Regions from separate parts of the Bacillus sp. 41-22 genome, predicted to be linked through region 1. Evidence: predicted binding sites of a transcription regulator. Region 1 holds the regulator's gene; each other region holds the start of a gene.
The links. Region 1 encodes LexA, which represses DNA repair genes until DNA is damaged. Its sites were predicted from a motif close to CGAACATATGTTCG; they were not measured.
Positions count from the first base shown of each region.

Region 2: the regulator LexA is predicted to act here: its motif matches at 2,927-2,940, upstream of recA (recombinase RecA).
Region 3: the regulator LexA is predicted to act here: its motif matches at 6,101-6,114, upstream of recN (DNA repair protein RecN).
Region 4: the regulator LexA is predicted to act here: its motif matches at 3,855-3,868, upstream of addB (helicase-exonuclease AddAB subunit AddB).

Region 1 is NZ_CP084035.1:3,489,923-3,498,332, reverse strand. Features, by position in the region: gene LCF45_RS17815 (lasso peptide biosynthesis B2 protein) at 1-163, shown strand, start outside; gene LCF45_RS17810 (nucleotidyltransferase domain-containing protein) at 165-1,352, shown strand; gene LCF45_RS17805 (ABC transporter ATP-binding protein) at 1,364-3,163, shown strand; gene LCF45_RS17800 (PadR family transcriptional regulator) at 3,391-3,714, shown strand; gene LCF45_RS17795 (DUF1700 domain-containing protein) at 3,707-4,249, shown strand; gene LCF45_RS17790 (DUF4097 family beta strand repeat-containing protein) at 4,250-5,053, shown strand; gene lexA (transcriptional repressor LexA) at 5,157-5,771, opposite strand; gene LCF45_RS17780 (YneB family resolvase-like protein) at 5,913-6,569, shown strand; gene LCF45_RS17775 (DUF896 domain-containing protein) at 6,615-6,854, shown strand; gene LCF45_RS17770 (bifunctional metallophosphatase/5'-nucleotidase) at 6,895-8,410, opposite strand, start outside.
Region 2 is NZ_CP084035.1:3,610,813-3,619,222, reverse strand. Features, by position in the region: gene LCF45_RS18365 (DUF3388 domain-containing protein) at 1-35, shown strand, start outside; gene LCF45_RS18360 (helix-turn-helix domain-containing protein) at 57-968, shown strand; gene pgsA (CDP-diacylglycerol--glycerol-3-phosphate 3-phosphatidyltransferase) at 1,032-1,610, shown strand; gene LCF45_RS18350 (competence/damage-inducible protein A) at 1,631-2,869, shown strand; gene recA (recombinase RecA) at 3,011-4,042, shown strand; gene rny (ribonuclease Y) at 4,526-6,091, shown strand; gene LCF45_RS18335 (TIGR00282 family metallophosphoesterase) at 6,271-7,065, shown strand; gene spoVS (stage V sporulation protein SpoVS) at 7,215-7,475, shown strand; gene LCF45_RS18325 (dipeptidase) at 7,535-8,410, shown strand, end outside.
Region 3 is NZ_CP084035.1:4,042,858-4,051,267, reverse strand. Features, by position in the region: gene xseA (exodeoxyribonuclease VII large subunit) at 1-1,217, shown strand, start outside; gene xseB (exodeoxyribonuclease VII small subunit) at 1,207-1,437, shown strand; gene ispA ((2E,6E)-farnesyl diphosphate synthase) at 1,437-2,330, shown strand; gene dxs (1-deoxy-D-xylulose-5-phosphate synthase) at 2,639-4,531, shown strand; gene LCF45_RS20635 (TlyA family RNA methyltransferase) at 4,535-5,374, shown strand; gene argR (arginine repressor ArgR) at 5,517-5,966, shown strand; gene recN (DNA repair protein RecN) at 6,237-7,976, shown strand; gene spoIVB (SpoIVB peptidase) at 8,096-8,410, shown strand, end outside.
Region 4 is NZ_CP084035.1:1,147,479-1,155,888, reverse strand. Features, by position in the region: gene addA (helicase-exonuclease AddAB subunit AddA) at 1-316, opposite strand, end outside; gene addB (helicase-exonuclease AddAB subunit AddB) at 313-3,828, opposite strand; gene lepB (signal peptidase I) at 3,947-4,510, opposite strand; gene LCF45_RS05840 (TVP38/TMEM64 family protein) at 4,721-5,314, opposite strand; gene LCF45_RS05835 (competence protein ComK) at 5,649-6,230, opposite strand; partial or broken gene LCF45_RS27120 (RNA-guided endonuclease TnpB family protein) at 6,280-6,357, opposite strand; gene LCF45_RS05830 (hypothetical protein) at 6,660-6,845, shown strand; partial or broken gene LCF45_RS05825 (hypothetical protein) at 6,895-7,112, opposite strand; gene cspA (RNA chaperone/antiterminator CspA) at 7,171-7,374, opposite strand; gene LCF45_RS05815 (DUF6584 family protein) at 7,651-8,145, shown strand; gene aceA (isocitrate lyase) at 8,282-8,410, opposite strand, start outside.

The DNA.
Region 1 (8,410 bases):
TCTTTATTTAGGAACTGCTAAGGATAGTCATGGTGAATTAATTGCGCATGCATGGTTACGGAGCGGTTCTTTTTATGTTACTGGATCAGAAGGAATGGAGAAATTTACTGTCGTTGGATCATTTGCAAAGAGGTTAAGTGAGGACACTATTAAAGGAGAATAAAATGGAGAAAGATTTTGGTCTTAATGTAGAGTTCATGTCTAAGGAATTGAAACTTCTTTTTACAATTTTGAAGTTACAAGATGACGAAACACTGCAAACTTATAGTAGTGAATGGTTCACAGATATTGATTGGGAGGTTTTTCTTGAGCAAGCCATGCATCATCGTGTTTATCCGGTGATTTATCAAAAACTTAAACAGGTAGATGAGGAACGAATTCCTTCACATGTTGTACAAACTTTAAATAGAAAATATAGAAATAATACATTTCAAATGCTTTATTTAAGTGCTGAAATGGAACGAATAAATAAATTTTTTAATGAAAATGAGATTCGTACGATGTTTCTAAAAGGACCTGTACTATCTCAGGACTTATATGGAGATATTTCTTTACGAACATCTTGTGATTTGGACGTTCTCATTCCTGTTCAAAAATTAGAAAAAGTAGAAAAACTACTTTTAGAGCAAGGATATGTGAAAGATGATTATATTCAAACGATATTAAGTGATTGGAAATGGAGGCATCACCATATAACATTTTTCCATCCAACAAGGCGGATCAAACTTGAAATTCATTGGAGGTTAAATCCTGGACCGGGTAAGGAACCTGGGTTTGAAGAGCTTTGGAAGCGAAAGAGAAAAAGTGCACTTACAAGTAATTCGGTATATATGTTAGGAAAGGAAGATTTATTTTTATTTCTTGTCTCTCATGGTGCTAGACATGGTTGGTCTAGATTGCGCTGGTTAGTGGATATAAAAAAAATTGTCAATCAAGATCTTAACTGGAGTGAGATTAACAAATTAATGAGAAAATATCAAATGTTTCATTTAGGAGGACAAGCATTAATTTTGGCATCTCAAATGTTAGGTGCACGATTAGATAAGAGGATGATGGAATTAGTAGCGAAAAAACGTTCAAAGCAGTTAGCTCAAGAAGCGCTGTTTTATTTCAAGCAAATGATAAACTTGCATACCGATCCTGTTCCTGAAGAAGTACTTGCTTATCATAGTAGGCATTTATTTTCACTGATGTCTAATCAGCAAAAAATTTTATTTATTATGAGCCAACTCTATCCTTATCCGATTGATGCAAAAACATTGCCGTTACCTAAATTCCTTCATTTTTTATATTTTCCTTTACGTCCGTTTCTATGTCTTTGGAGGAAAACAAAGAAGCTTGCTTTGTCATAGGGGGAACATCGATGAATCATATTATATATTTTATGAAGAAATTATATTCTTCTGCAGGGAAAATTCTGTATGTGAATTTGTTTGGTATGGTTTTAATAAGTTTACTTGAAGGGATAGGTATTATTTTATTAATTCCTATGATAAGTATGGCTGGAATAATTAATATAGGTGAGGAGACTGCTTTTATTGCACCTGTTTATAGATTTTTGCAGGATTTCCCTAAAACAACAAGCCTAATTTCTATTTTAGGTATATATATACTAATAGTGTTAGGGCAAAATCTATTACAACGAAACATAACGCTAAGGGATGCGAGAACGCAACAAGCTTTTGTACGAGAATTAAGAATAGAAACATATAGTATGATTCTAAAAGCGAAGTGGAGTTTTTTTTTAGAGAAAAGGAAAACAAATCTAATAAATATATTAACTACAGAATTAGCTCGCGTAAGTTATGGGGTTAATTTAATTTTACAATTGTTAGCTGTTATTCTGTTTACATTCATACAGGTGGGGCTTGCGTTTTTATTATCTCCCCAAATAACTATATTTGTTTTGGTCTTTGGCTTATTATTCTTAGTAGCTTCTCGTGCTTTTATAAAAAAAGCACGAATACTAGGCGGTAAGACCTCGAAATTAGCACAAGACTATCTTTCTGGTATAACAGATCATTTTAATGGAATTAAAGATATAAAGAGTAATACTTTGGAAGCATCACGTTTAGATTGGTTACAATCTATAACAGAAAAGATGAGTAATGAACAAATGGAGTATATGAGAATAAGGTCGAACTCTCAATTGTTTTATAAAGTTTCAATGGCTATTTTAATTGCATTTTTTATATTATTATCAGTAAGTATATTTAAAGCTCAACCCACCCAATTACTATTAATCATACTCATCTTTTCGAGACTATGGCCACGATTTATGACAATTCAGTCAAATTTAGAACAGCTTGCTGCAAGCATTCCTGCTTTTAAGTCATTATGGGACTTACAAGGGGAATGTAATGAAGCAATTGAAATGCAGGATATACATCAGCAAAAACATATAAAGCCGATTTGTATAGAGCAGGGTATTGAATGTAAGGGTATTTATTTTCGATATAATAAGAAGGAGCATTTGTATGCACTTCAAAATATTAATGTGAAAATACCAATCAATAGTATGACGGCTATTGTGGGACATTCGGGAGCTGGGAAGAGCACATTAATCGATGTTTTAATGGGATTGATTCAGCCAGAGAAAGGTCAAGTATTAATAGATGGAACTCCTCTTACAAGTGAAAATTTATTGTCATTGAGACGGGCTATTAGTTATGTGCCACAAGATCCTTTTTTATTTAATGCAAGCATAAGAGAAAATTTATTGATGATTGAGCCGAATGCGAGTGAAGAACAAATTTGGACTGCATTAGATTTTGCGGCGGCAGCTGAATTTGTACGAATGCTTCCAAAAGGGCTTGATACTCTCATTGGAGATCGTGGAGTGAGACTTTCAGGTGGTGAACGTCAACGACTTGTACTAGCTCGAGCTATTTTAAGACAACCATCCATTTTAGTATTAGATGAAGCTACGAGTGCATTAGATACTGAAAATGAAGTAAAAATTCAATCAGCAATAGAAAGGTTGAAAGGAACGATGACTATTGTTGTTATTGCGCATCGGTTATCTACGATCCGCAATGCAGATCAAGTTATTGTTTTAGGAAAAGGTGAGATTGTTCAAAAAGGTGAATTTAATCAATTGGCTAAAGAGAGAAAAGGTGTATTTCGAAATTTATTAGGGTCACAAATGGAAGTGGGTTCATAGAGGAGAAAGATTGAATGAAATCTTGTATTATTGTAATTCGAGTTGAATGATAGCCCGGATAATGGTCAGTTACAAAAGGTCTTATTCGGGCTTTTATATTTGTGTTTTCTAAATTTAGGGAATAAATATAATTCAGTACCTTGCAATAAACAATACTAAGTGGTATATTATGGATAAAATAGCTACCGTTTATTGAACAGTACTAAAATGAGAAAGGGGGATTGTCCTTGAACGTTCAGTTTAAAAAAGGTGTGTTAGAACTGTGTGTATTGGCACTTGTAAAACGTAAGGATTGTTATGGATATGAACTTGTTCAGCAAATCTCTAATAAATTTTTAATATCGGAAGGTTCTGTATATCCGTTATTACGTCGTTTAACGAAAGAGGGATATTTTCAAACGTATTTAAAAGAATCCACGGAAGGACCGCCCCGTAAATATTATCAACTAACAGAGCAAGGAGAGATGCAACTTACTTTATTAGTAACAGAGTGGCGTGATTTTGCTAAAGGTGTTCAAGAAATTATTGAAGGGGTGGAATGGGATGAGTAAAGAGCAGTTTCTTAAAGAATTATCAAGTCATCTTAGAAAGTTACCAGAAGAAGAGCGACAAGATATTTTATTTGATTATGAAGAGCACTTTCAGTTTGGGATGGAAGAGGGGAAAACTGAATCAGAAATAATAAAGGGACTTGGCTCTCCGAAAGTAATTGCGAAAGACTTACTTGCGATGTATCGATTTGATGAAATGAAAAAAGATCCGTCGACTTCAAATGTGACAAGAGCTGTCATGGCAGCGGTTGGACTTAGTTTGTTTAATTTTATTATTGTGTTAGGCCCGTTAGTTGCAATTATAGCTTTTATATTTTCCTTTTGGGTCGGTGGGATTGCTAGTGTAGTGACACCATTTTTCGTTATTGTAAAAGTATTTATGGGCACTTTTATATGGTTGGATCTTTTCGTTAGTATAACGTTTGTCGGAGTAGGTTTGTTGTTATGTATTGTAGCTTATTATAGTACGAAGTGGTTTAAAAGATTATGTGTACGCTATGTAGTCTGGAACTTCAAAATGATAAAAGGGGAGTAGATGATGAAAAAGATATTATTAGTAGCTATCGCTTGTATCATTATTGGAGTAATAGGGATTTCACAAACATATGAAAAAGCAGTACAAACTGCAGAGAAAGGAGATAAAGAGGACGTAATTAAAAACGAAACGCTAAAAAATGTAGAAGTTAAGTTAGATGCTGGAGATATTGTTGTCCAAAAATCTCCTGATTCCTCTTTTTATGTAAAGCAAAAAGGAGACGTAAGTAAACAGGAGATTCGTATTGCTGAAGATGGTGATACATTAAAAATCATAGGGGAAATAGAAAAAGGTGTTTCATTTGATTTTTCATTTTACAATTTCGGATTTCAAACGCCTACATTGACTATATTAGTACCTGAACGTTCTTATCAAGAGATAAAAGTAAATTCATCCGCTGGACAAATAGAAATAAGTAATGTGAAAAGTGACCGCGTAAGTGTTGAAACACTCGCCGGAGAAGTGGATTTGAAACATGTAACAGCAAAGAGTGTGGAGGGGTCTACAAAAGCTGGTGAGGTGAATTTTAAAAAAGTCATAGGGAAAGTAACAGCAAAAACGGCTAGTGGGGATATAGATATTATTGATCATGATTCTAAATATGATTTAGAGGTAAGTTCAACTGCTGGAGATGTAGATATTACTTTATTGGAAAAACCACAAGATGCAGTTATAACTGGGCAAACTGCTGCTGGAGACGTGACAATTTTTAATGAAGACAATAAAAATATAACGATTGGTAATGGTAGTAAAAAGATTAGCGGTAAAACCGCTGCTGGAGATGTTACTATTGAAACGCGTTAATAATTAATGAAACGCATTCTTTTGAATGAACGGAAATCTATCAAAATATAAAAAGAAGATAATTACCTATATAAATAAGGGAATTATCTTCTTTTTATTATTTTTAATGTAAATCACGATATACGCCAATTACTTTTCCAATAACTGACACTTGTTTTAAAATAATAGGTTCTAGTGAAGAGTTTTCCGGTTGTAGACGGAAATGATCTTTTTCTTTATAGAAACGTTTAACAGTTGCTTCGTTATCTTCTGTTAAAGCAACTACAATTTCACCGTTGTATGCAGACTGTTGTTGGCGAACAACAACTAAATCACCATCAAAGATACCGGCTTCAATCATGCTATCTCCAGAAATGCGTAACATAAACACTTGATCTGCTCCAGCAACGATACTAGCTGGAAGTGGGAAGTGATCTTCTACACTTTCGACTGCTGTAATCGGTAAACCGGCAGTAACTTTTCCGATGATTGGAACTTGAATAACAGATTGTGTTTCCGTTCGGTTGTCACCTAAAATTTCAATTGCGCGTGGTTTTGTTGGATCGCGTCGAATATATCCCTTTTCTTCTAGTCGTGATAAATGTCCGTGCACTGTAGAACTAGAAGCAAGGCCGACTGCTTGACCGATTTCACGTACGGAAGGTGGATATCCTTTTTCTTGTACTTTTAGCTTAATAAAGTCGAGAATGTCTTGCTGGCGTTTCGTTAACTTTTCCATGTTTTCTAACACCTCGTTTTCTTTCATTTTTCTTATTATTAAGTATAACATGCGAAAAAACATTCTACAAACATAAGTTCGAACGAAAGGCAAATTTATGATACACTATAAGGAAAATATAGTGAGAAAGAAGGGTTCAAAATGAATGCAATTATTTATGCACGTGTGAGCACAACAAAAGAAGAACAGGAAACATCATTATTGCGTCAAAAAGATGAATTATTGCATTTAGCTGAGCGCTATCAAATGGATGTTACAAAGGTAATTGAGGAGCAGGCTAGCGGTTATACAATTGAACGTGATGGCATATTAGAAGTGCTAGATACAATTCGAGATGAACAAGTTGATGTACTACTTATACAAGATGAAACGCGTCTTGGTAGAGGAAATGCAAAGATTGCATTAATGCATTGTTTACATAAAGAGGGGATAAAAGTTTATACACACACACATAGTGGTGAATTACAGCTTTCAGATTCTGATTCGATGGTGCTAAATATAATTGGGATCGTTGAAGAGTATCAAAGAAAGATCCACAATTTAAAAATTAAACGTGGCATGCAAAGAGCAGTGGAGAAAGGATTTCGTCCAGAAAATAATTTGAAAAATCGTCATTTAAGCGTAGGACGTGAGAAAAAAGAAGTGCCAATTGAGGAAATTGTACGTTTGCGCCGGAATGAATTAACTTTTGAAGAAATTGCAGCAACACTTCGTGGTTTTGGTCATGATGTTTCAAAAGCAACTGTACATCGAAGGTATGTAGAATATACAAAGCAATTGCTTGATAAAGAGGACTAACTATTGTATGATAATAATCAGTTTTGAGTAGAAGGGGGATTCGAGATGCCAAGTCAAGAACTCATTGAACGCATTAACTTCTTAGCGAAAAAAGCAAAAGCTGAAGGCTTAACTGAAGAAGAACAACGTGAGCGCCAATCGCTTCGTGAACAATATTTAAAAGGATTTCGTCAAAATATGTTAAACGAATTAAAAGGAATTAAAGTCGTTAACGAAGAAGGCACGGACGTTACACCGGCGAAATTAAAAGCTTTAAAAAAGCAGGATAATGCAAAATTAAATTAAAAGATGGGCATAGCCCATCTTTTTTTATTTGTTAAAATTGTTATTTAATAACTTTCCAGTTTTCATTTTTCGTTGCTTCTATCCTTTTATGCTTCAATATATAGTTAGCGATAAGTTCAGACATATCTGTTGGTATGTCTTTTACTACTGGTTTATTTTGAAACATAAAGAAGTTCCCGCCACCGCTTGCACGATAATTATTCATAACAACGTCATATTCTTCATTCATATTAAGAGGAGCGCCTTTATACTGCAAAGACTCTACTCTCTCTCCAATTGGTTTTGAAATGTTTAATACATACGAAATCCCTTCCCACATATCGTAATTATAGTGTTGTGGTTTTGGTTCTATATAGGTAGGGTTTACGATGATGGTTCCATCTGCTTTTAATGTGAAATAAGAAGCAGAGAGTTCGAGAGCATTTTTTATATCCGCTCCGGTTATTCTAATTACTTTTAATGTATTTGGATAAATATAATTAGAAACGATGTCACGCATTGTTACATGTTTAGGGAAACCTGGAGATGTATTATGAAACAAACTTGTACAAGAAATTGAAACATTAGCTATATCCATCTGTATTTTATTTATGAATTCAATAAAAGGATGGTCTTGCAAACGTGTTTGCATAGCATCGGAAATTTGCATATCCCCATAAATTATTCCAATAGGTTTATCAAGCCAATTTTGTGTTTTCTCTTCATAATTGGCAACCAAGGAAAGAACATCTTGGTCTGCCGCAATTCCTTGTACGGGCAATAACTCTGAATAACTCTCTTTTTTCACCCATTTTTGTTCTGCTTTTTCGAATGTTACTGTTACTTTTCCAACTGAGTGTCCATTGCATCCGGTCTGTAAAATTGTTACACCATTAATCACGGTGTGAGCGATTTCTCGGTGTTGGTGGCCTGTTAGTAAAATATCTATGCCTTCAATTTCATGGCACATTGCATATCCTTGGTTTTCACCTGTTAAAACTTCAGTCGGTACTCCGGTTTGTAAATCACGTTCAAATCCCCCGTGATAGGCTACGACTAGTAAATCTGGTTTTTCATGTTTACGGATGTAAGAAACCCATTTTTTTGTTGTTTCAAATGCATCTTCAAATTGTAAATCTTTAATATGATGTGCTTGTTCCCAATGGGGGATGTAATGCGTTGTCACCCCTAAAATAGCAATTTTTATGTTTGATTCAATATGTTTTATTATATATGGTTTTCCGAAATAAGGTTCTTTTCTGTTTTTATCTAAAATGTTTGCTGATAGATAAGGGGAATTTGCAGTAGCCACAGCATTATTTAATATATCCATTCCGTAATTAAATTCATGATTTCCGATAATTGCAATGTCATACTCTAAGTAGTTGGCTAATAAGGACATTGGGTTTTCCATATCTTTTTCGTATGTAGCGTAATGATAAGTAAATGGTGTTCCTTGAATGAAGTCCCCGTTATCAATCAGAAGAACGTTTGCATTTTGAGAACGTTCTTTTTTTATGAGAGTAGAAATTTTAGCTAAACCAATTTCTGCTTTGGAGTTATCTTGGTAGTGAATT
Region 2 (8,410 bases), 120 kb from region 1:
GTACGCAAAACAATTTCTCTATGTTCGACTTTTAAAGAAATATTGAGGTGTTAGTAGTGACGGAATTAGGACAAAAGCTGACAGAAGCAAGAGAAGCGAAAGGCTTATCTATTGATCAGCTGCATGAGATTACAAAAATTCAAAAACGCCATTTAGTAGCGATTGAAGAAGGCAATTATGATGTGTTGCCAGGAGCTTTTTATGCGCGTGCATTCATTAAACAATATGCAGATGCTGTTGGATTAAATGGAGAGGAACTGCTTGTGGAATATCAGAGTACGATACCACAGTCTGAAAAACGTGAAGTTCCACAAGTATCAACTGGACAAAAAACACAAGAAACAATGCAAAAATCTTCATCATGGCCAATTGCGGATCATATGCCCAAAATTTTGATTGCGTTGTTAGTAATCGCATTTGGAGTGGTAGTCTGGTTTGTTATTCAAGCGTTAACTGGAAAAGATGATAGGCAAGTTCCAAATGCTCAAAGTGAGAAAATTGAGGTTCAAAAAGCAAAAAATTCTCCGTTAGATACGAAGAAAGATGAAGCGAAAGCGGAAGAACCAAAAAAAGAAGAACCAAAGAAAGAAGAACCAAAGAAAGAAGAGCAACCAGCGCAACCAACTGGACAACAAGAAGTGAAGGTAGTTGGAACGAGTGGTAAGGTATCTACTTTGGAAATTCATAATAATAAAACATTAGAACTGGAAATTTCAGCGAAGGGTGCAAGCTATGTAGATGTTAAAGATGATGCGGGTAACGAAATTCTAAACACTACAGTACAAAGTGGTCAAACAGAAAAACGTGATTTATCAACAGTAAAAGAAGTGCGGCTTAATATTGGAAGTGCACCGAATGTTGAAATTAAACTGAATGGCCAAGTGGTTACTTTCCCATTAGATCCAGCAAAAGAATATCACCAAAGATTGGTGATAAAAAACCAAGGGATAGGGCAAGCTGCGCAATAACAGTCATCGCTTCGATGACTTTTTTCAATGAACAAATGTTTTTGACATGATGGAGGAATAGCTGTGAATTTACCAAATAAAATTACAATATCTAGAATCTTCTTAATTCCAATTTTTATGGTAATTATGTTAGCGCCCTTTGAGTGGGGCTCATTTATAATTGGTGATGTAGAGTTACCAATTCAACATTTAGTAGGGGCACTTATCTTTATTATTGCTTCGGCTACAGATTGGATTGATGGACATTATGCAAGAAAGTATAATCTTGTAACGAATTTAGGGAAATTCCTTGACCCGTTAGCAGATAAATTACTTGTTTCGGCAGCACTTATCACATTGGTAGAAATGCAATATGTACCTGCTTGGATCGTTATTGTAATTATAAGCCGTGAGTTTGCAGTAACAGGTTTACGCCTTGTACTTGCTGGGACAGGAGAAGTAGTTGCAGCAAATCAGCTAGGGAAAATTAAGACATGGACACAAATTATTGCGATTGCAGCATACTTATTACATGATGTACCGTTAAATCTACTTCATATTCCAGTTGCAGATATTTTCATATGGATTGCATTATTCTTTACCGTTATTTCAGGATGGGATTATTTCTGGAAAAATAAAGATGCTTTTGTAAACTCAAAATAGAAGTTTATGGGGGAATTGGGATGAATGCTGAAATTATTGCGGTTGGAACGGAATTATTACTTGGACAAATTGCAAATACAAATGCCCAGTTTTTATCTGAAAAGTTAGCTTCAATCGGAATTAACGTGTACTACCATACTGTTGTTGGGGATAATAACAAGCGATTACAGAAGGCAATTGAATTGGCTGAAGAACGAGCTGATATGCTCATTTTTACAGGTGGATTAGGACCGACAAAAGATGATTTAACGAAAGAAACAATAGCGTCTAGTTTAGATGAAGAGCTTGTGTATGATGAAAAGGCATTAACATCGATAAGCGATTATTTTAAGCGTACAGGCCGTGAATTTACGGAGAATAATAAAAAGCAGGCGCTCGTTTTAAATGGATCGACTGTATTTGCGAATGATCACGGTATGGCGCCTGGTATGGGATTAAATACGAACGGAAAAGTTTATATTTTATTACCAGGACCACCAAAAGAAATGAAGCCGATGTATATAAGTTACGTAGAGCCTTTTTTATGTAAGTTTACAACGGGGGAAAATATTTATTCTCGTGTTCTTCGTTTTTTTGGTATTGGGGAATCTCAATTAGAGGTGAAAGTTCAAGATTTAATTGATGGACAAACGAACCCAACCATTGCACCACTTGCAAATGATGGCGAAGTGACATTACGTTTAACTGCCAAACATCATGATGCTGATGAGGCGGAGAAACTGATTCAGCATGTGGAAGATTTGATTTTAGAAAGAGTAGGAGAATTTTTCTACGGATATGACCAAGATTTCCTTCATTACAAGGCAATAAGGCTATTGAAGGAAAAAGGGTTAACTTTAGCGTGTGCAGAAAGTTTAACAGGTGGTCTTTTTGGAAATCAAGTAACAGAAAATGCTGGTGTTTCATCTGTATTTAAAGGCGGTGTCATTTGTTATCAAAATGATGTGAAGCAACAAATTTTACATGTACCTGAAGAAGTGTTACGTACTGATGGCGCGGTTAGTAAACAGTGTGCTCGCTATCTTGCTGAAAATGTAAAGGAACTGTTAAAAGCAGATATCGGAATTAGTTTCACTGGGGTGGCAGGACCGGATGCTTCAGAGCATAAAGAACCAGGAACAGTATTTATTGGATTGGTGATTAAAGATGAACCAGCTGTAGTCTTCTCGCTTAATTTAAGTGGAAGTCGTCAACAAATTAGAGAACGCTCTACAAAATATGGATTTTATCATTTATTTAAAAAGCTAGAAGAGATATAAATTTCTTCTAGTTTTTTTGTTGGAAAACCTAGTTTTATTCGATATAAAATAAAAAAACGAATAAATGTTCGATTTTTGTTGGCAAATTGAATTGAAAATAGGTATAATAAGATTAGCAATTTAGTTAAGGAGGAATTTTGAATGAGCGATCGTCAAGCGGCATTAGATATGGCGTTAAAACAAATAGAGAAGCAATTCGGTAAAGGTTCAATTATGAAATTAGGAGAACAAGCGGAGCGTAGAATTTCTACAATTTCAAGTGGTTCTTTAGCACTTGATGTGGCACTAGGGGTAGGCGGATACCCACGTGGCCGTGTTATTGAAATTTATGGACCTGAAAGTTCAGGTAAAACAACAGTTTCATTACACGCAATCGCGGAAGTACAGCGTCAAGGTGGACAAGCAGCGTTCATTGATGCGGAGCATGCAATGGATCCTGTATATGCACAAAAATTAGGTGTTAACATAGATGAATTACTATTATCACAGCCTGATACAGGGGAGCAAGGACTAGAAATCGCAGAAGCACTTGTACGAAGTGGAGCGGTTGATATTATCGTAATTGACTCTGTGGCAGCTCTTGTACCGAAAGCTGAGATCGAAGGGGACATGGGTGACTCTCACGTTGGTTTACAAGCACGTTTAATGTCACAAGCACTTCGTAAACTTTCAGGTGCAATCAACAAATCAAAAACAATCGCAATCTTTATCAACCAAATTCGTGAAAAAGTTGGGGTTATGTTCGGGAACCCAGAAACAACTCCAGGTGGTCGTGCGTTGAAATTCTATTCAACTGTCCGTCTTGAAGTACGTCGTGCTGAGCAGTTAAAGCAAGGTAACGATATTGTTGGTAATAAAACGAAAGTAAAAGTAGTTAAAAATAAAGTAGCACCGCCATTCCGTGTTGCTGAAGTTGATATTATGTACGGAGAAGGTATTTCAAGAGAAGGTGAAATCTTAGATATGGCTTCTGAACTTGATATCGTTCAAAAGAGCGGTGCTTGGTACTCTTATAATGAAGAACGCTTAGGACAAGGTCGTGAAAATTCGAAGCAATTCTTAAAAGAGAATACGGATTTAAGAGAAGAAATTGCCTTCTTTGTTCGTGAACATCACGGAATTGGTGAAAACTCTGGTGTTGAAGACACGGAAGATTCAACTCGTCAAGATTAAAAAATAAAAGACACGGTCCCGTGTCTTTTATTTTTTAATCCACTATGAAAGCGTTGTATATAGCTGGAGATAAAATATTTATTCTATCCAAAAGGCTATGTGTAAAGGGGAATATTCATATATTTTAAGTGAATGAATTGGGATTTTCTAAGGTTTTCCAGGATAATATGCCGTCTGTTTTTTTAATCCATATAAGATTCAGGGCTGAAGGTAAAGAAAGTAAAAGTAGACAACGCTTGACAATGAAAATTGCGATAGATACAATGAGAATGTATATTTTTTCTTATATACGATATACTCTTCTCAAGAAGAGAAGTAATATTCGGAGTAAGACTTAAATCTTGCCGAAATAATAATATGACATTTTAATTGTGAAATGAAGAAAGTCCCTTAAAAAAGCGGGACGACGGTCTTTGCTGTACGTTGTAATTCAATGTACATGCCGACAGTCTTTTTTCATTCATAGCAAGGGGAGGTGAAATCATGAGTAGTAGTACAGTTTGGATACTCATCTCCATTTTGCTTGCAACAGTCGGTGCAGTTGTTGGCTTTTTTGTTCGAAAGTCTATTGCTGAAGCGAAGATTAATGGTGCAGCTAATGAAGCAAAACGTATTCTAGACGAAGCGAATCGTGATGCTGAAGCACTTAAGAAAGAAGCGCTTTTAGAAGCAAAGGATGAAATTCATACACTTCGTACAGAAGCTGAATTAGAAATTCGTGACCGTAGAAGCGAATTACAAAAACAAGAAAATCGTTTAATGCAAAAAGAAGAGAACCTTGATCGTAAAGACGAAACGCTCGATAACCGCGAGCGACAGTTAGAAAAGAAAGAGGAATCTCTTGTAGCGAAACAACAACAGATTGAAGAGTTGGAAAGCAAAGTGGGAGAGTTAGTTCAAAAGCAACAAACAGAATTAGAGCGCATTTCCAATCTGACCCGCGAACAAGCGAAAGCAATTATTCTTGGTAAAGTGGAAAGTGAAGTTTCTCATGAAATTGCCGTTATGGTAAAAGAAAGTGAAGTTCGCGCGAAAGAAGAAGCGGATAAGAAGGCAAAAGAGATTTTATCTCTTGCAATGCAAAGATGTGCAGCTGATCATGTTGCTGAAACAACCGTTTCGGTTGTAAATCTTCCAAATGACGAAATGAAGGGACGTATTATCGGACGTGAAGGTCGTAACATTCGTACGTTAGAAACGTTAACAGGTATTGACCTTATTATCGATGATACACCAGAAGCTGTAATTCTATCAGGATTTGACCCGATTCGTCGTGAAACAGCTCGTATCGCTCTTGATAAACTAGTACAGGACGGACGTATTCACCCAGCGCGTATTGAAGAGATGGTCGAAAAATCAAGACGTGAAGTGGACGAGTATATTCGTGAAGTCGGAGAGCAAACAACGTTTGAAGTGGGTGTTCATGGCTTACATCCAGATTTAATTAAAATTTTAGGTCGTTTAAAATACCGTACAAGTTACGGACAAAACGTCTTAAAACACTCTATGGAAGTTGCATACTTAACTGGACTTATGGCAGCGGAGCTTGGTGAGGATGAAAAACTAGCAAGACGTGCTGGTCTATTACATGATATCGGAAAAGCAATCGATCATGAAGTAGAAGGTAGCCACGTTGAAATTGGTGTTGAACTCGCAACGAAATATAAAGAGCATCCTGTTGTAATAAACAGTATCGCATCTCACCATGGTGACACAGAACCAACTTCTATCATTGCAGTTCTAGTTGCTGCAGCAGATGCATTATCAGCTGCAAGACCGGGAGCTCGTAGTGAAACGCTTGAGAATTACATTCGTCGTCTTGAAAAGTTAGAAGAAATTTCAGAGTCTTATGAAGGCGTAGAAAAATCTTTCGCAATTCAAGCAGGACGTGAAGTTCGTATTCTGGTAAAACCAGATACAATTGATGATTTAGAAGCTCATCGTTTAGCTCGTGATATTCGAAAACGTATTGAAAATGAACTGGATTATCCAGGACATATTAAAGTAACTGTTATTCGTGAAACACGTGCAGTGGAATACGCAAAATAAAGTGGTGAAACACCACTTTATTTTTTTGTGTTGGAATTGGGTAAAATAAAGAAAATTATTTATGAGCAGTATGCAAGTGAAAGAAACTTATAATAGATAAATTGTAACTGTTGTAAGGAAATAGCTTTAAGGTTATAGTATGGTAATAAAAAATGTAGTACATAGAAAGGGTAAGACATATGAGAATATTATTTGTTGGGGATGTAGTAGGATCTCCTGGTAGAGACATGATTCAACAGTACGTACCGGCATTAAAGAAGAAATATACACCGACAGTAACAATTATTAATGGAGAAAATGCTGCGGGTGGACGTGGAATTACGGAAAAAATATATCGAAACTTTTTAGAGTGCGGGGCACAAGCGGTTACGCTTGGAAACCACGCTTGGGATAACCGTGAAGTATTTGAATTTATCGATGATGCAAAATATCTTGCAAGACCAGCTAACTTCCCAGAAGGAACGCCGGGAAAAGGGCTTATCTTTGTAAATTGTAATGGAACAGAAGTTGCAGTTATTAACTTACAAGGACGTACTTTCCTTCCTCCAATTGATTGTCCATTCCGTAAAGTGGATGAGTTAATCAGTATTGCAAAAAAACGTACAAACATTATCTTTGTTGATTTTCATGCTGAAACAACAAGTGAGAAGCAGGCGTTAGGTTGGTATGTAGACGGTCGTGCTACAGCGGTAGTAGGTACACATACACACGTTCCTACAGCTGATAATCGTATTTTACCAAGCGGAACAGCTTATATTACAGATGTTGGTATGACAGGCCCATATGATGGGATTTTAGGTATGGATCGCGAAGCGGTATTGAAGAAGTTTTTAACGAACTTACCAGTGCGTTTTGAAGTGACGAATGGTAGAACACAATTAAGTGCAGTGTTAATTGATGTGGATCCTAATACAGGGAAAGCAAAGAAAATTGAGCGCATTTTAATTAATGATGACCAGCCATTTTTTGACTGATTTTTAACAAAAAGTTAGAGAATTCGTTATATTTTAATTTTTTAGAAAAATTACAGAAATTTAGCAGGAATACGTGCCATTCCTCGTGAATATAAGTTAAAGTGAAATAATTGCTATTACTTTTTATAGAAACGAGGAGGAAACGCGGAATGGAAATATTAAAAGTTAAAGCAACGTCGGTCCCTAATTCTGTAGCTGGTGCACTTGCAGGTGTTATTCGCGAACGCGGAACAGCAGAAATTCAAGCTATTGGTGCAGGTGCATTAAACCAAGCGGTAAAGGCAGTAGCAATTGCAAGAGGATTTGTAGCGCCTAGCGGTTTGGACTTGATTTGTATCCCAGCGTTTACAGATATTATGATTGATGGTGAAGAGCGTACAGCGATAAAATTAATTGTAGAACCTCGTTAAGTTGAAACAACCTGTTTGCATGTATGCAAACAGGTTGTTTTTGTAATGGAGGAATGAAAATGAAAATTTTTGATGCACATTGCGATGTACTCTTTCAGTTATGGAGTGCAAAGGGAAAAAAAGACTTTCAAAACGATTCACAATTACATATTACATTTGAACAATTAATGAAAAGAAAAGGAAGTATACAATGCTTTGCTATATATATACCAGAAACAGTAGCGTATGAAAAGCGTTTTGAAGTTGCGCTGCAAATGATAGATATTTTTCATAATGAAATTCTATCGCTACCAGGAATGAAGTTTATTCAGACAAAAAACGATATTAACATGCTAAAACAGGACGAGATTGGAGCATTATTAACATTAGAAGGATGCGAAGCAATTGGAAAAGAAGCGATGAAATTACGTTTGTTTTATCGCTTAGGTGTACGTTCCTTTGGATTGACATGGAACTATGCCAATCTGTTAGCTGATGGAGCGCTAGAGGCACGTGGAGCAGGTTTAACTACATTTGGTAGACAAGTTGTACAAGAACTTAATACGTTACATTTATGGACCGATGTGTCTCACTTAAATGAAAGAAGCTTTTGGGATGTTATTGAAATTGCTAAAAACCCAATTGCATCTCATTCAAACTGTTATCAACTTTGTGGGCATCCACGCAATTTAACCGATGAACAAATAAGAGCCCTTATAAAGAAAAATAGCATTATTGGTATTACTTTCGTACCGCAGTTTTTAACGAATGAAAGACAAGCGAATATAGCAGATATATTAAGGCATGTGGAATATATTTGTTCATTAGGTGGAGAAAAAAATATAGGATTCGGTTCTGATTTTGATGGGATTTTAGAAACTGTTGTAGGTGTAGAAGTATATAGGGATTATGAAAATATAATTAATCAACTGTGTAAAAAGTATAATGAATCAACT
Region 3 (8,410 bases), 550 kb from region 1:
CATTGAAAGATGAAAATGCAAGAATTGCAGCGGTTATGTTTGCGGGTCATAATCGTAACATTAAATTCAGACCGGAAAATGGAATGAAAGTACTTGTAAAAGGAAAGATTTCTGTTTATGAGGCGAGTGGTTCTTATCAAATTTATATTCAAGACATGCAGCCTGACGGAATTGGAAACTTGCATTTAGCTTATGAGCAATTAAAAGTTCGTTTAGAGGAAGAGGGCTTGTTTTCTCAAGTTTATAAAAAAATAATTCCTCCGTATGCTAAAACAATAGGTGTAATCACGTCGCCAACAGGAGCAGCAATTCGCGATATTATAACAACAATTAAACGTCGTTATCCAATTGGAAATGTTATTGTGTTTCCTGTACTTGTACAAGGGGAGTCAGCAGCTCCCTCGATTGTACAAGCAATTCGTACAGCGAATGAAATGGGAGATATTGATGTTTTAATTGTTGGGCGTGGTGGAGGCTCTATTGAAGAATTATGGGCCTTTAATGAGGAAGTAGTTGCAAGAGAAATTTTCACAAGTGAGATTCCGATTATTTCGGCTGTAGGCCATGAAACAGATTTTACAATCGCAGATTTTGTCGCGGATTTACGTGCACCAACACCGACTGCAGCAGCTGAGTTGGCGGTACCTAATACTATAGAGTTACAAGAAAAGGTATTACAAAGAACTCTGAGATTGCAAAGAGCAATGAGAGAGAGAGTACATAAAAAAGAAGAAAAACTGCAAGTGTTACAAAAATCTTATGCGTTCCGTTATCCAAGGCAAGTGTACGAGCAAAAAGAAGAGCAGTTAGACAGGGCTCTTGAACAACTTGTTTTAGCGAAAGAGCGTTATATAGATAAAAAAGTAAATCAATTAAAGCAACTTTCATTTTATTTAGAAAAGCACCACCCATCTCAAAAAATTATACAAACGAAAACGGCAATTGAAACGTTGCAAAAGCAGTTGCAACGTGAAATGCAAACATTACTTCAAACGAAGGAGTTCGTATTTGTGAGAGCGGCTCAAAAGCTTGAGGTATTAAGCCCGCTTAAAGTAATGATGAGAGGGTATGGGCTTGTATACGATGAAGAGAAACAAGTATTAAAAAGCGTGAAAGATGTTAGCCTTGGAGATGCTGTTTCGGTTCAATTACAAGATGGAATACTAGATTGTAGTGTATCAAGCATAGAGGAGCGTGAATTGAATAATGGAAAATAAGTTAAGCTTTGAAGAAGCAATTTCGCAGCTTGAGCATCTCGTTTCTAAGCTTGAACAAGGTGATGTACCTTTAGAGGAAGCAATTTCTTATTTTAAGGAAGGCATGGAATTATCTAAGCTTTGTGATGAGAAATTGAAAGATGTACAAGAACAAATGGCAGTTATCCTTGGGGAAGATGGAGAGCTTAAACCGTTTACTGCTTTAGGAGATGAAGCATAGTGACACATATAGCTTTTGATGCTTTTTTGAAAGAGAGTAAAACTTTCGTAGAAGAAAAGCTTGTAAGCTATGCAAATGAATTACAATGTCCAAATGTGCTTCGTGAAGCGATGGCATATTCTTTGGAAGCGGGTGGGAAACGTCTCCGCCCGTTACTTTTATTTGCAACGTTACAAGCGTTTGGGAAAGAAAGAAATCTTGGAGTGGGTGCAGCTTGTGCCCTTGAAATGATTCATACATATTCGTTAATTCATGATGATTTACCTTGTATGGATGATGATGATCTAAGACGAGGAAAGCCTACAAATCATAAAGTATTTGGTGAAGCAATGGCAGTTTTAGCGGGAGATGGTTTGTTGACATATGCTTTTCAAGTTATTATGGCATATGAGCAAAAAGAAATCTCTGCTGAAAAAAAAGTAAGACTTGTACTTGAGCTTGCGAAAGCAGCAGGACCTGAAGGAATGGTTGCTGGACAAGTGGCAGATATGGAAGCTGAAGGAAAACGACTTACAATTAATGAATTAGAGTACATTCATAATCATAAGACAGGTAAACTGCTTGAGTTTGCTGTACTTGCAGGCGCGATACTTTCTGATGCTACAGAAGAGCAAGAAGAGAAGTTACTTGCATTTGCGAAATATATCGGTCTAGCTTTCCAAATTAGAGATGATATTTTGGATGTAGAAGGAACAGAAGAAGAGATTGGAAAACCGATTGGTAGTGATGCTTCCAACGAGAAGAGCACATATACGACGTTATTTACTGTAGATAGAGCAAAATCTATTTTAGAGGAGAAAATTGCAAAAGCAAAAGCTTCTATTAGCTCCTTACAATTACAAGATGAATATTTACTATCTATTTGTGATTTAATCGCAAAACGTAATAACTAATATAACAGCGTTTCCATTTGTTGAGTCATTCATCATTTTATGATATAAATGTAGGAAAAGGTTTTTCTTTTCTTGTTATTGGCAAAAATATATGTAGATTACATTGCCGTTATCACTTCGTGTTAGCGGCTATTTTTTTCATCACGTAAAGAAATATGATGTATAATATGATAAGTGAAAAAATGGAAGTGTTTTCTGAAAGCAGGACAAGATAAAAAGAATAGAAAAGATAATTTCTTGTGTTGTGTAAATGTTTCTTATAATATTTGACATGTTGACAGATTATGAAATGAAAGTGAGTGATCCATGTGGATCTAACGCAAATTCAAAACCCTAGTTTTTTGAAAGATATGTCTATCAGTGAACTAGAGGGGTTGAGTGAGGATATTCGTAAGTTTTTAATTGAAGAGCTCTCTCAAACAGGTGGACATATTGCACCTAATTTAGGTGTAGTAGAACTCACAATTGCTCTGCATAAATTATTTGATAGTCCGAAAGATAAGTTTTTATGGGACGTAGGACATCAATCCTATGTACATAAAATTTTAACAGGGCGTGCGAAAGAATTCGGCACATTAAGGCAATACCAAGGTCTATGTGGTTTTCCAAAACGCTGTGAGAGTGAGCATGATGTTTGGGAAACTGGTCATAGTTCAACGTCGTTATCTGCTGCAATGGGAATGGCTCTAGCACGTGATTTAAAGAAAACGGAAGAATACGTTATACCAATCATTGGCGATGGTGCATTAACAGGCGGAATGGCTTTAGAGGCATTGAACCACATTGGGCATGAAAAAACGGACATGATTGTTATTTTGAATGACAATGAAATGTCAATTGCACCAAACGTCGGTGCACTTCATAATGTACTTGGTCGTTTACGTACCGCAGGGAAGTACCATTGGGTAAAAGATGAACTAGAGTATATATTGAAGAAAATCCCAGCAGTCGGCGGGAAAGTTGCTGCGACAGCAGAGAAAATAAAAGATAGTCTAAAATATTTACTAGTATCAGGCGTCTTTTTTGAAGAATTAGGCTTTACATATTTAGGTCCGGTCGATGGGCATGATTATGAAAAGTTATTCGAAACGTTGCAATATGCAAAGAAAACAAAAGGCCCAGTACTTGTTCATGTTATTACGAAAAAAGGAAAAGGTTATAAACCAGCTGAAAGTGACGTTATTGGAACTTGGCATGGAACAGGATCGTATAAAATTGAGTCAGGTGACTTCGTTAAACCGAAAGAAGTTGCACCAGCATGGAGTGCTGTTGTTAGTGAAACAGTGCTTAAGCTAGCGAGAACGGATGAACGTATCGTTGCAATTACGCCTGCAATGCCTGTTGGATCGAAACTTGAGAAATTCCAAAAAGAATTTCCGGATCGCATGATTGATGTAGGTATTGCAGAGCAGCATGCTACAACAATGGCAGCTGGTATGGCAACACAAGGGATGAAGCCGTTCTTAGCAATTTATTCAACATTTTTACAAAGAGCATATGACCAAGTTGTTCATGATATTTGTCGCCAGAATTTAAACGTTTTTATTGGAATAGATCGCTCTGGATTAGTAGGAGCAGACGGTGAAACGCATCAAGGTGTATTTGACATCGCGTTTTTACGTCACTTGCCGAATATGGTGCTTATGATGCCGAAAGATGAAAATGAAGGTCAACATTTAGTATATACAGCGATGCAATACGAAGATGGGCCGATTGCTTTACGTTATGCACGCGGAAATGGACTTGGCGTTCAAATGGATGAAGAATTAAAGGCGATTCCAATCGGTACATGGGAAACGTTAAAAGAAGGCACACAAGCAGCAATTTTAACGTTTGGTACGACAATCCCGATGGCAATGGAAGCAGCTGAGCGTCTTGAACAAGCTGGAATATCAGTGAAAGTAGTGAATGCTCGCTTTATTAAGCCGATGGACGAAGCATATTTACATGAGCTTTTAGGGAAAAATATACCGATTTTAACGATTGAAGAGGCTTGTTTAATCGGTGGCTTTGGAACGGGAGTAGTTGAATTTGCTTCTGAGAACGGATACCATAGTGCTTTAATTGAACGAATGGGTATTCCTGATCGCTTCATAGAGCATGGTAGTGTAACAAAACTGTTAGAAGAAATTGGTTTAACAACAGATGCTGTTGTAGACCGTATTCATACAATGATTCCATCAAAACAAAAAAGGGCGTAACAAATGAGCGTAAAAAAAGAAAGAGTAGATGTACTATTAGTAGAGCGAGGGCTTATAGAAACGCGTGAGAAGGCTAAACGTGCTGTTATGGCAGGTCTTGTATATGCGAATGAAATGAGACTCGATAAGCCAGGGGAGAAAATCTCACAAGATACGGAGATTACGGTGAAAGGGCAAGTCATGCCGTATGTAAGCCGTGGTGGTTATAAGCTTGAAAAGGCATTAGAAACATTTCAACTTGATTTACAAGATAAGGTTATGATAGATATTGGTTCATCAACTGGTGGTTTTACAGACTGTGCGCTTCAAAATGGGGCGAAGTTATCCTACGCATTAGATGTAGGATATAATCAACTTGCGTGGAAATTGCGTCAAGATGAGCGTGTTGTTGTGATGGAACGAACGAACTTCCGTTACGTGACACCGGCAGATTTAGAGCGTGGTTTACCGCAGTTTGCAAGTATTGATGTTTCATTTATATCATTAAGGCTTATATTGCCGGTTTTAAAAACAATGCTTATGCCAAATGGTGATGTAGCTGCATTGATTAAACCTCAGTTTGAAGCTGGACGAGAACAAGTCGGGAAAAAAGGCATTGTTCGTGATAGAAAAGTACATGAAGCTGTCGTGGAAATGATTGTCGATTTTGCTCTTAAGGAAGGCTATAATATCGAAGGTTTAACATTCTCACCAATTACAGGCGGGGATGGAAATATTGAATTTTTAATTCATCTAAAGTGGCACGGTGAGCGTGAGAATGGCGAAAATCATTCTCCGGTTTCTATTGAGCAAGTTGTTACAGAAGCACATGATGTTCTAAAACAAAAAGGGAAAGGGGAATAACATATGTTGTTCCTCTTTTTGTTGTAATCGTATAATGATTATAAAAACAATTGTGTACAAGTAATGGATTATACGGTAACATAAATAAATGAAGTATACCAATGTTTAAACTATGGTAAGAGATAGTGTGAGGTGCAAATGTATGAATAAAGGTCAGCGCCATATTAAAATCAGGGAAATTATTGCTAACAAAGAAATTGAAACACAAGATGAACTAGTTGATATTTTACGTAATGTGGGGTTTAATGTAACGCAAGCAACAGTATCGCGCGATATTAAAGAACTGCACTTAGTGAAGGTGCCATTACATGATGGCCGCTATAAATATAGCTTGCCAGCAGATCAACGATTTAATCCGTTGCAAAAATTAAAACGAAATCTAGTGGATTCATTTGTAAAATTAGACACGGCAGGACATATGCTTGTGCTAAAAACATTGCCTGGTAACGCTCATTCACTTGGGGCACTCATTGATCATTTAGAGTGGGATGAGATTGTCGGAACCATTTGTGGTGATGATACTTGCTTAATTATTTGCCGTACACCTGAAGATACAGGTGTTGTCTCTGATCGTTTCTTAAATATGCTTTAACAGAAAAATCTTGTTTACTTTCCTCTGTAAAGTGGAAAGTAAACAAGATATTTTTATTGGCGAAAAATACGGATTTTCAAATACAATACATTATTTTTTTTGAATGAAGTTAGAAAATAGGTGGATTGACCCGTAAAACGAATGTTTGGTACAATGGAGCGGGTTAGAATAGTAATTTATACATACAAACATATAGTATAACTATTTGAATGAAGAATACTGAGAAAAGCCCTTAATAGGGGATTAGTTTATAACGAGGTGAATGGGGCATTGTTATCGGAATTATCGATCAGAAACTTTGCTATTATTGAGGCATTAAATATTTCTTTTCAAAAAGGTTTAACCGTTTTAAGTGGTGAAACAGGAGCTGGAAAATCCATTATTATTGATGCAATTAGTTTGCTTGTTGGTGGCCGTGGTTCAGCAGAATTTGTTCGATATGGAACAGAAAAGGCTGAGATAGAAGGCTTATTCTATGTAGAAGATGACAAACATCCATGTATCGCAAAGGCAGAAGAGTTAGATATAGAAATAGAAGATGGCATGATTATTTTGAAGCGTGACATCGCTGCGAACGGAAAAAGTGTCTGTCGTGTAAATGGGAAACTTGTTACACTCAGCATATTAAAAGAGATTGGAAAAACGCTAGTTGATATTCATGGACAGCATGAAACACAAGATTTAATGAATGAAGAGCGTCATATGTTTATGCTTGATCATTTTGATGGAAATCGCATTGTTAAACAATTGGGCATATATCAAAATGTATATACAGACTATGAGAAGTTAAAAAAACAGCTGAAATCTTTAAGTGAAAATGAACAACAAATGGCCCATCGTCTAGATTTAATTCAATTCCAACATGAAGAAATTCGTAAGGCGGATTTAAAAATGGATGAGGAATATGAATTGACTGAGGAACGATTAAAAATCTCCAATTTTGAAAAGATTTATAAAGCATTAGGAGATGCGTATCGTTCGTTAAGTGGAGACGGACAGGGATTAGATCACGTAAGAAATGCAATGGGACAAATGGAGAGTATTACGCACTTAGATGAAGCGTATCAAGAAAATCATGATTCTATTGCAAATAGTTATTACTTATTAGAAGAAGTTGCATACCAGCTTAGAGAAAAATTAGATATGATGGAATATGATCCGAAACGTCTAGATGAAATTGAAACACGTTTGAATGAAATCCGTATGTTAAAGAGAAAGTATGGAAATACTGTAGAAGAGATTTTAGCGTATGCTGATAAAATTGAACAAGAAATTTTTACGATTGAAAATAAAGACGTACATATTGAAACGACGAGAAAGCAGTTAACGAAATTAGAAGGTGTTATTGTAAAAGAAGCAACGTTGTTAAGTACTATGCGTCATGAGCTTGCAGATCATCTTACAAGCGCTATTCATCAAGAATTAAAAGAACTATATATGGAAAAAACGAAATTTGAAGTGAGAATTATGAAGAGGGTAGGAAATGTAGAAGAACCTCTCGTGGAAGGAACACCGGTAAAACTTACGGCGGATGGCTACGATCATGTGGAATTTTATATTTCAACGAATCCGGGTGAACCGTTAAAGCCACTTTCAAAGGTTGCTTCTGGCGGAGAGTTATCTCGTATTATTTTAGCTTTAAAAAGCATTTTTTCTAAGCATCAAGGTGTCGCATCTGTTATTTTTGATGAAGTGGATACGGGTGTGAGTGGTCGGGTTGCACAGGCTATTGCGGAAAAAATTTATCGTGTATCAGTAAACTCGCAAGTACTTTGTATTACGCACTTACCTCAAGTAGCTTCAATGGCGGACTCTCATTTATTTATTAGAAAACAAGTGGCGAATGATCGTACGATTACATCGGTTACTGTGTTAAGTACGGATGAAAAAGTAACAGAAATTGCTCGAATGATTTCTGGTGTTGAAATTACAGATTTAACGACAGAGCATGCGAAAGAGTTACTTACGCAAGCGCATCATTTCAAACAGACAGCAGAGGCTATCCAGTAATGGATAGCTTTTTTTTCTCAAATGACGATTTCTTAATTCTTCCGGTTATAAATAAAGCGCTGCAAGGAGAGATTAAAAAGTGAAGCCAAGAGGCTGAATGTGGGGTAGGAGCGAGGAGAGTGAACAAATTGAAATTAGAAAGATTTCGAAAAATAATAGGTCTTTGTCTCCTTGTTTCTCTAGTTTTTATTGGATGTTTTAAACCGCTTCGAACGTTTATTTCATCGCCGAAGCAACTTGTTGTTTTTGAAGGACAACAATCAGAAATAGCATCATTACCAGTTTTTAAGGCTGCATCTACAAATCGTAATGTATTTACTGTAAGTTCAAATGAACAAGAACTTATGGTAAATTCTCACCAAAATGGTGAAGCTGATATGGTGTTTCAACTTGCTGGTTTTCCAGTGAAAAAAGTAAATGTGAAAGTATTAAAA
Region 4 (8,410 bases), 2.3 Mb from region 1:
TATTTAATAAGCTAAGCTGCTTTCTTATATGCTGTGAACCTGGCCCATCAATTAATACTTTTTCTAACGCTTCCCCAATTCGATTTTTCATTTCTTGCGCTGCTGCATTCGTAAATGTTACAACGAGCAGGCGGTCGACATCGACTGGATTTTCCTCACTTATAATCTTTTTAATAATACGTTCAACTAATACCGCTGTTTTCCCTGATCCAGCTGCCGCTGCGACTAAAATATCACGTCCGTTCGCTACAACCGCTTTCCACTGGTCATCTGTCCATTGACTACCTTCTGGTTTCTGAGGCCAATTTTCTATCATTCTCCGCCAACCTCCTCTCTAATTTTCTCCATCGCTTCGCTATCTTTCATATCTTTTAACGTACGGAATTGGTTATCTTCAAGTGATTCATCAAATTGACAAACAGATTTGAAGTTACAGAACGTACATGCCGCTTTATTCCCCTTTTTGTAAGGAGCAATATCAATAACACCTTCTGTAATGTCTTTTCCGATATTTTCAAACGAGTGGTGTACATATTTTTGAAGTACGTTAAACTCTTGTTCACTTGCAATGCTAGAACGCGCACTAAAACTACCATCTTTTTTCAGACCAGCAGAAATAATATCAGAGCTTCCTGTTGAAAGTTTATTATCCATTAAACGCACAACGTCAGCATCTCCTAGTACGAGACCTTTCATTTTAAATTTCTTTAAAATTTCTTTCTCAATTTCTTCTTCAGATGCATCGCCTTTCATCTCAACAATCGGGTTATGAATATGGAAATACAATACACCCGCCGGTGATGCAGTACTGCCCTTTTTCATCCACGTATGTGCATTTGAAGTAACAACATCTAAATACGTTAACATTTGAAGTGCGAGTCCGTAATACACTTCTGTTAAATCTAACGCTTTCGAACTTGATTTATAATCAATAATACGAAGGAACGTACCACTCTCATCTTCCGCCTTATCAACACGGTCAATACGGCCAACTACTTCCATCTTCACACCATTTGGCAACGCAAATTCCATTGGCGGAAGAGATCCAGTCCCGCCCATACCGAACGGTACTTCTAAATCAACTGGTACAAATCCACTCGACTTCGCATGTTCACGAAGAATAAGTGACGTACGGAAAATGATTTGTTGTAGTTTTTGCTTTAAATAGAAATGACGGTTCGAACTTAATAAAATTTGTCTTTGTAATAACGGTGCAATTTCTTCTATTACTAAAGCAGAAAGGTGTTCACACTCTTTTATTGATAAATCCGCCCAAGTCCGATTTTCACGTAATAGCTTGTCTGCAATTCTCTTCAGCGCTGCATGGAATAATTCACCGATATCTGGCGCATCAAGTTTGAAAATATCACGCTCTCTTAGCGATAAACCGTGCTGGGCAAAATGAGCGTACGCACAACGGTTAAATAGTTCCATACGAGAAACGCTTCCCTTAATTGTATCTCCATATAAATCCCTACTTACATCTGTACTTAGTTTCTGTGCACGATTTCGGTAGAATAAACTTGATAACACACGGCTACTTTTTTGCTTCCATTCATCTGAAGTAACGTAGAAGTTATATACGTCCCACCAAAAGTCTAAATTCCCTTCAAATCCGTATCGCTTCCACGTTTGCAGTTGCTGCATGACATAAGACAAAGTTACTTCTGGCGTTGCTACGTATGAAATTTGTTCCGAACGCGATAAGTCATTTACATCATTCGTAATAAACGATTCTTTCACATCAGGGAACATTCTTTTTATTTTCTTAATAAAGCTAGACGCAAGTAACGTCTTTCCTTCTTCATCCGCAAGCGGACAAGAAATGTATAACTTCTCAGATGCTCTCGTCACCATTTGATACATAACGAACTGTTCTTCTAATAAAGTTTGTCTCGTCGTTGGTGCTAATTCGATACCTGCAGCGGTGAGAACATTTCTTTCCTCATCAGAAAGCATACCTTCATCCATAGGCGCTGCTGGAATCACACCTTCGTTTACTCCAATAATGAATGTCGCTTTAATATCTGATAATCTAGAATGATCAATATTAGCAACTAACACTTGATCTAGTGACGGCGGAATGTTCGCAAATTGAAGTGCCTCAAGACCTGTCGACATAACCTCCGTAAACATTGAAAGGGACATCTTCTCTTCGCCAAGCATCTCAACGAACGTATCAAGAAGATTCATCACTTCTTCCCATACTTGCTCATGGTCTGTCGCAAATAAGAAATCTCCATTTTCTTCTGCACGAACACGTAATTCTTCTAGTTTTTTCGGAACGTCAAGCTCCTCTAAAAATAAATATACCGCTTCGCACATTTGCATAACTGTTCCAGCACGCTTCAGTCTTTTTTGCATACGAATAACTGGCGTTCTTACAACGTCGCGAAGTCGATTTATTTTCTCTTCCATTTCACGCTCACTGTCTGTTATCATTTCGCTCGCATCATCAAGAGAACGATAACGACGATACATCCACGGATCTTCAGAAGTCCATCTCTTCCCTTGTACACCGTACGCTAAACAGTAGTTTTCAAACTCATCCATCTCTTCGCGCATCGCTTCTTTTCTTGCATCTAATGGATATAAAAGCTCTGTTTTCACGCAGCGGAATACTGCATCATAACGCCAATTCCCGCTAATAATCTCGAGTGCAGAACGAATACATTCTACTAGCGGATGATGTGACATTGGGCGTTTTTCATCGATGAAATGCGGGATATTATAATCCGTAAATAACGTTCGCATTACGTCGTAATAACTTTCTCCGTTACGAAGAAGGACTGCGATATCTCGGTAACGATAGTCTTCATCCGCCACAAGTCTTCTAATTTCACGAGCTACACCTTCTACTTCAGCTCGTAAATTAGCTGCTGTACTAATTGTTACACTCGCTTCACCATGATACTTTTCATTCGGACGCGCTTCATAATGCGTTTCTAAATGAGCTAATGCTGGAGAATGAAAACGCGGTTGTTCCATAAGTGGAATTGTTTTTTCAATTTCTATTTTCTCTTCACGCGCTACTTGTTTTATTTTTTCATACGTTAACGTCGTTTCATAAAATAAATCTAGTTCATTCACTGGCTGCGCTAACGTTTTTTCATCTATCGTTAATGTTATTGTTACTCTTGTTCCTAATCTCATTAGCCCTCTAACGATTTCTAGCTCTTGAGGAGAAAATGAATGGAATCCATCTATATAAATTTCCGCGCCTTTTACATACTCAGAGTCTGAAAGCTTCTCAATTAATAATTGTAAGTAGTCTTCTGAATCTAAATACTTTCCGATTAAAGCACGTTCAAAATCATCATATAATAACTGTAAATCATACACTTTATTCGCTAGTAGCTTTTGCTCTGCACTACTGCTATGCGTGTCTAATTGTTGCCACATTTCATATACGTTAGACGGCGTCACATTGTAACGTTTAAACTCAGCAATCATACTACCAAGATGTTCAAAGAAACCGTTTTGCTCCGCTGCTTTTTGAAACACAGATAGTCCATCTTTACGAGATTCTACAATTTTACGAAGCAACATATGTACACCAGCTTCATCAATATGAAGACGACTCGCTCCACCAACTTCTTGCAGCACCTTCCACGCTAATCGCGAAAAACTAAAAACTTGTGCCCGAATAGAACCTCTTACATCTTCGCTCCCAATTAACGCCTGCTGCGTTTGGAATGTCATCTGTTCTGGCACAAGATATAATATTGTTTTCCCTCTTGGGCGCTGTTTTAACTCTTCTTGCACTTCGTGTAAACAAAGTGTACTTTTTCCACTTCCAGCTCTACCAATCACAAATCGAAGTGACATGAAACCCCCACCTTTCACTTACATAACGAACGTTAGTTTGCTATCACAATTGTATTATAGGACGATAAAAAAGACAAACATACTCGTTTGTCTTTTCCTTATACTTCATTTTATTATATCAGCCTTTTGAGAAATTCGTTTGTACCTCTTGAATCGGCCAATATCGTAAATCAACTTTACCGACAACTGTATCAGCTTTCACAAAGCCGAAGTGCCTACTATCCCAGCTACCAAGGCGGTTGTCACCAACTACAAAAATAGAACCGGGTGGTACAAACTTTTCTTTCGTTAACTCTTCTAGTTTAAAATCGCCTGTTAATTGCCGTCCATTTGTCTCTTTCTTATACGTCTCTAAATAAGGTTCATCCACGAATTGTCCGTTTATATATAATTTATCATGCTTATATTCGATATGATCCCCAGGTAAACCGATAATTCGCTTTACATAGTCCTCTTTTTTATTCGCATGAAAAACGACGACATCAAATCGATTCAAGTCCCCTACTTGATAACTCACCTTATTCACAACGAGCATATTTCCATCTTGCAATGTCGGCATCATTGACTTCCCCTCTACAACGTACGTTGAAAAGAAAAACGTTCGAAAAAATACAGCTAATAGTACACCAATTAAAATTGTTCTTACCCACTCTAGCCCTTCTTTTTTCAAAGTTTTCTTCATTCGCTTCTCCCCTCGCCCTTTAATGATGAAGCTTGCATTTATAAAGTGAAACTTAATCGGTGGGGGTTTTGTTCATCCCCCACCGATTATTAGCCCGCACCAATCGGGCATTTACGGGCAGTTTGATCTCCCACCTAACTTCTTTGCTTCAGTCGAATTTTTTGGTGGGAGTTTTACTGCCCTCAAATAGCGGGACAAAGAAGACTTTTCCTAATGTAGTTCTAACTTTACTTCAATTTTTTTACCGACATACCATAAAATAAAAATAACAACGCCCACAATAACCGATTTCACCGGCTTATGAATAAATGACACTAAATCATGACCGATATACGTTAAAATAAAGATCATAACAAGCTTTCCAAATGCTAATGCTAGTCCAAACTGTTTTACGCTAATGCGAGATAAACCAGCTACAACGTTTATAAGCGCAGATGGTGTGAACGGAAAACAAAATATAACAAAGATTGGCGCGAACCCTTTTCTTTCAATCCATCCCATCGCTTTTCGCACTCTCTCATGCTTATTTACAAAAGAAAAGAAACGACTTCTTCCAAAGCTACGAATAATGAAAAATACAAGCATTGCACCAATTACTGACCCAATCCATGAATAAAGAAAACCGAACCAAAAACCAAATGCAACAGCATTCGCCAACACAAACACAATGAGTGGCAATGCTGGAATAAGCGCCTCTATCATCGGTAAGCCAATACCGAGAAGCGGTCCGAACGCACGATAACTTTCAACAATATGATCCATATTTTCTGGTGAAAAATACTCTTTGATCGTTTGAAAATCCATTCTACACTTTACCCCTTTACTCTAATTACTACCTCTACTGTATCATTGCTTAAATGAAAGAGGAAATGGTAGATACGACATATGGAGATGTATTTATTAAAGTTTCCATATCATTCGCTAGAATTCCTTCATTATTATGCTATGATAATCTTTCAATATTCGACAAGGTTTGTTGTACGTTTGGTTGTTTGAGGAACAATATTTTTTGATGATTTTTTCGGTAAATGAAATTACACCGGTGATTTTCTGAATACATCGACCACAATTTGATTTTTATCGACTTTCCGACAAAAACAGACAAATAAAAAGGATGAGTCTCCCCATCCTTTCCCTCTCACACTTCGCCTTCCTTCACAAAATACACTTTCTCATATGCTGGTGTTAATTTAGATTCTTCATTTTTATCAATCTCTTTAAAGCAAGGATTTCCTTGTTTTTTCTTACGATCTTCATACTCTGTCCGTAATTTCGCTGTACGATTTTGCTGATTTTCAAAGCTACTTTTTGACATTTCTAGTTTCACAGCGAAACCATTTATAAATCTAATAATAAGATTTCCATCTTTTAATTCTTTATTATCTTCAATATGAAAATGAGATAACCACGCACACTCTTTTCGAGAATAAGAATACGTAGGGAAAAAATAAAGTTGATCTGTCGGGCTAATTGCGATAGGAGCTTTATGTGTAATACGCGTTAACTCCTTCGTTCCTTCTTTTCTTCCAAAGAAACTAGAACCATGCTTCCGGCAACTTCTCTCTATAATATCAAGAGGCTTTTGAAATACGAAAAAAGAATCTTCCATTTCTACAATCCGCGTAACAACTTTCTTTTCTCCTAGAACAACAGGAAGTAAGGCCATTGTATTTTTGCTTACAACATAGTTTTCGACATAACGTTCTACTTTACTTTCCATAGTCTACTGTCTGCTACTACAAATATAGGAAAATGTATATCCTTAGAGTATGTAGTTTTTGCACGCTAAGAATACTTTTATCTATACTCGCTCTTTTGTTAGTAACAGATTTTTCACCTCTCTTTTTTTAATTTTCGATTGCTATTTAATTTCCCTTCTTCATTTCCCTTTTATAGTAGCACCTACGAAAAGGAAATGGTTTACATTCCACGATTCTTTACAAATACTTATAATAAATCAAATATAATATAAATTTGTTAATAATGATATATGAATATTAAAGGAATAATCTGTATAAAAAAAGGATTCTATATACGAAAAAAGAATTTATATCATTTGTAATATGTTTAACACATTCCCCTTTTCATATAATTACAGCAATTAATTTTGCTATAATTAAAATATAAATCAAATATACGAAGGTCTCTCATGGAAGAAAAGCAAGATCATCCAACAATTCAAATGAAAAATAGTAGCATTGTTATCGTAAAAAATTCAGCGAGTATTATATTCGGTTTATTTTTTATTTTACTGTTCTTCGCGAAGCCTTTTCGTAAATCTAAATGTCCAGAATGCAAGAAACGTGAAAAGAAAAAAGCTGTGAAAGAACACTAAAAGGCCTTCCTTTACGGAAAGCCCTTTTACATACTGATTGCCATTTCCTTCATTCTTCTTCATCCTCAAAAAACCTACTATTTTTTCTTCCAAGATTCTCTGTATCTCTTTCAACCTGTAATATGGTTCTTGATCTAAATACCGAGAATGAGACTTCCTCAAATCAATTACCGTCACTTTATCATTTTCATAAGTTTTCGAGTACGCCTTTATTTCTTCAATCGTACTTTTTAGGCTGTCTTTATTACTAATATAAATATCGTATATCTCAACAACAAAAAAAGGATGGCATAAGCCATCCTTTTTTCTATAATAAACTATAAAATTATAGTTTGATTACGTTTTTAGCTTGAGGTCCACGGTTGCCATCTTCGATTTCGAAGCTAACTTTTTGGCCTTCTTCTAAAGATTTGAAACCATCAGTTTCGATTGCAGAGAAATGTACGAATACATCGTTTTCGCCTGGAACTTCGATGAAACCGAAGCCTTTTTCGTTGTTAAACCATTTTACTTGTCCTGTAACTGTCATAATTATTTCCTCCTACGAAAATACATTTTATTTAGTCTTCATGTATAAAAAAAGAATCCACACATTATCAAATTCGAAAAATAAACTAGTTCTCACATACTTTTTCCCGTTTGTTTTCGGCATTTGATAATATATGGATTGCTTAATTTAATTATTCAACTGGTATTATCATAACATACTTAAAATAGAATGTACAATCCTTTTTAAAAATAAAATTTCTAAATTTTATTATTTCTTATAAAATATAACCACACCTATTCTAATAAGGAGGCGTGTATGACAGAAATAATCCCTAAAAAAACATTAAAGAGAATTGAAAAAGATATTGAAAATAACAACCTTGGAAAAGCAAGAGATAGATTACACGGATTAATCACTACTTATCCGAATGAATTAGCACTTAGGAAAAAACTCGGTGACATTTACTTTACATTACAATACCCAGAAATGGCTGGACGGTATTGGTATCTTGAAAAAGAGAAAACAGATGTTATGCACGCGGCATGTCTACAATTTGAAAAATCGATGGGAAACGACTCTTATCATATTGTACGTGCTTTAAAATTCAAAGGAGATCGTAACATTATTACAGGACTACACACCGAACGTCCCTTACAGCCATTGCAGAAAAAAGTGATAGAGGAACTAATTGATGATTATGAAGAAACATGGAAAGACAAACTATTTACATGGGGCTGTCTATCATTATTCGCATTCCTTCTTTTTACTGCTATCGTTGGTATATTCACTATATTGGATTGGATATTTTAAATAGAAGTGAACGTCCCACAATACGACGACAAATAAAATTACATCAACTTTCCGACAAAGTTTAACAATGTCAGCGACGTAATAATAAATAAGAAAAGTGCCCCAAAAATATTTTTTGGGGCACCTACTTATACCTTTATTTCGTAAACTGTTCTTCTTCTGTGGATCCCTTTAGAGCAGTCGTTGATGAAGTACCGCCTGTAATCACTTGTGCTACTTCATCAAAGTATCCTGTTCCTACTTCGCGTTGATGGCGCGTTGCAGA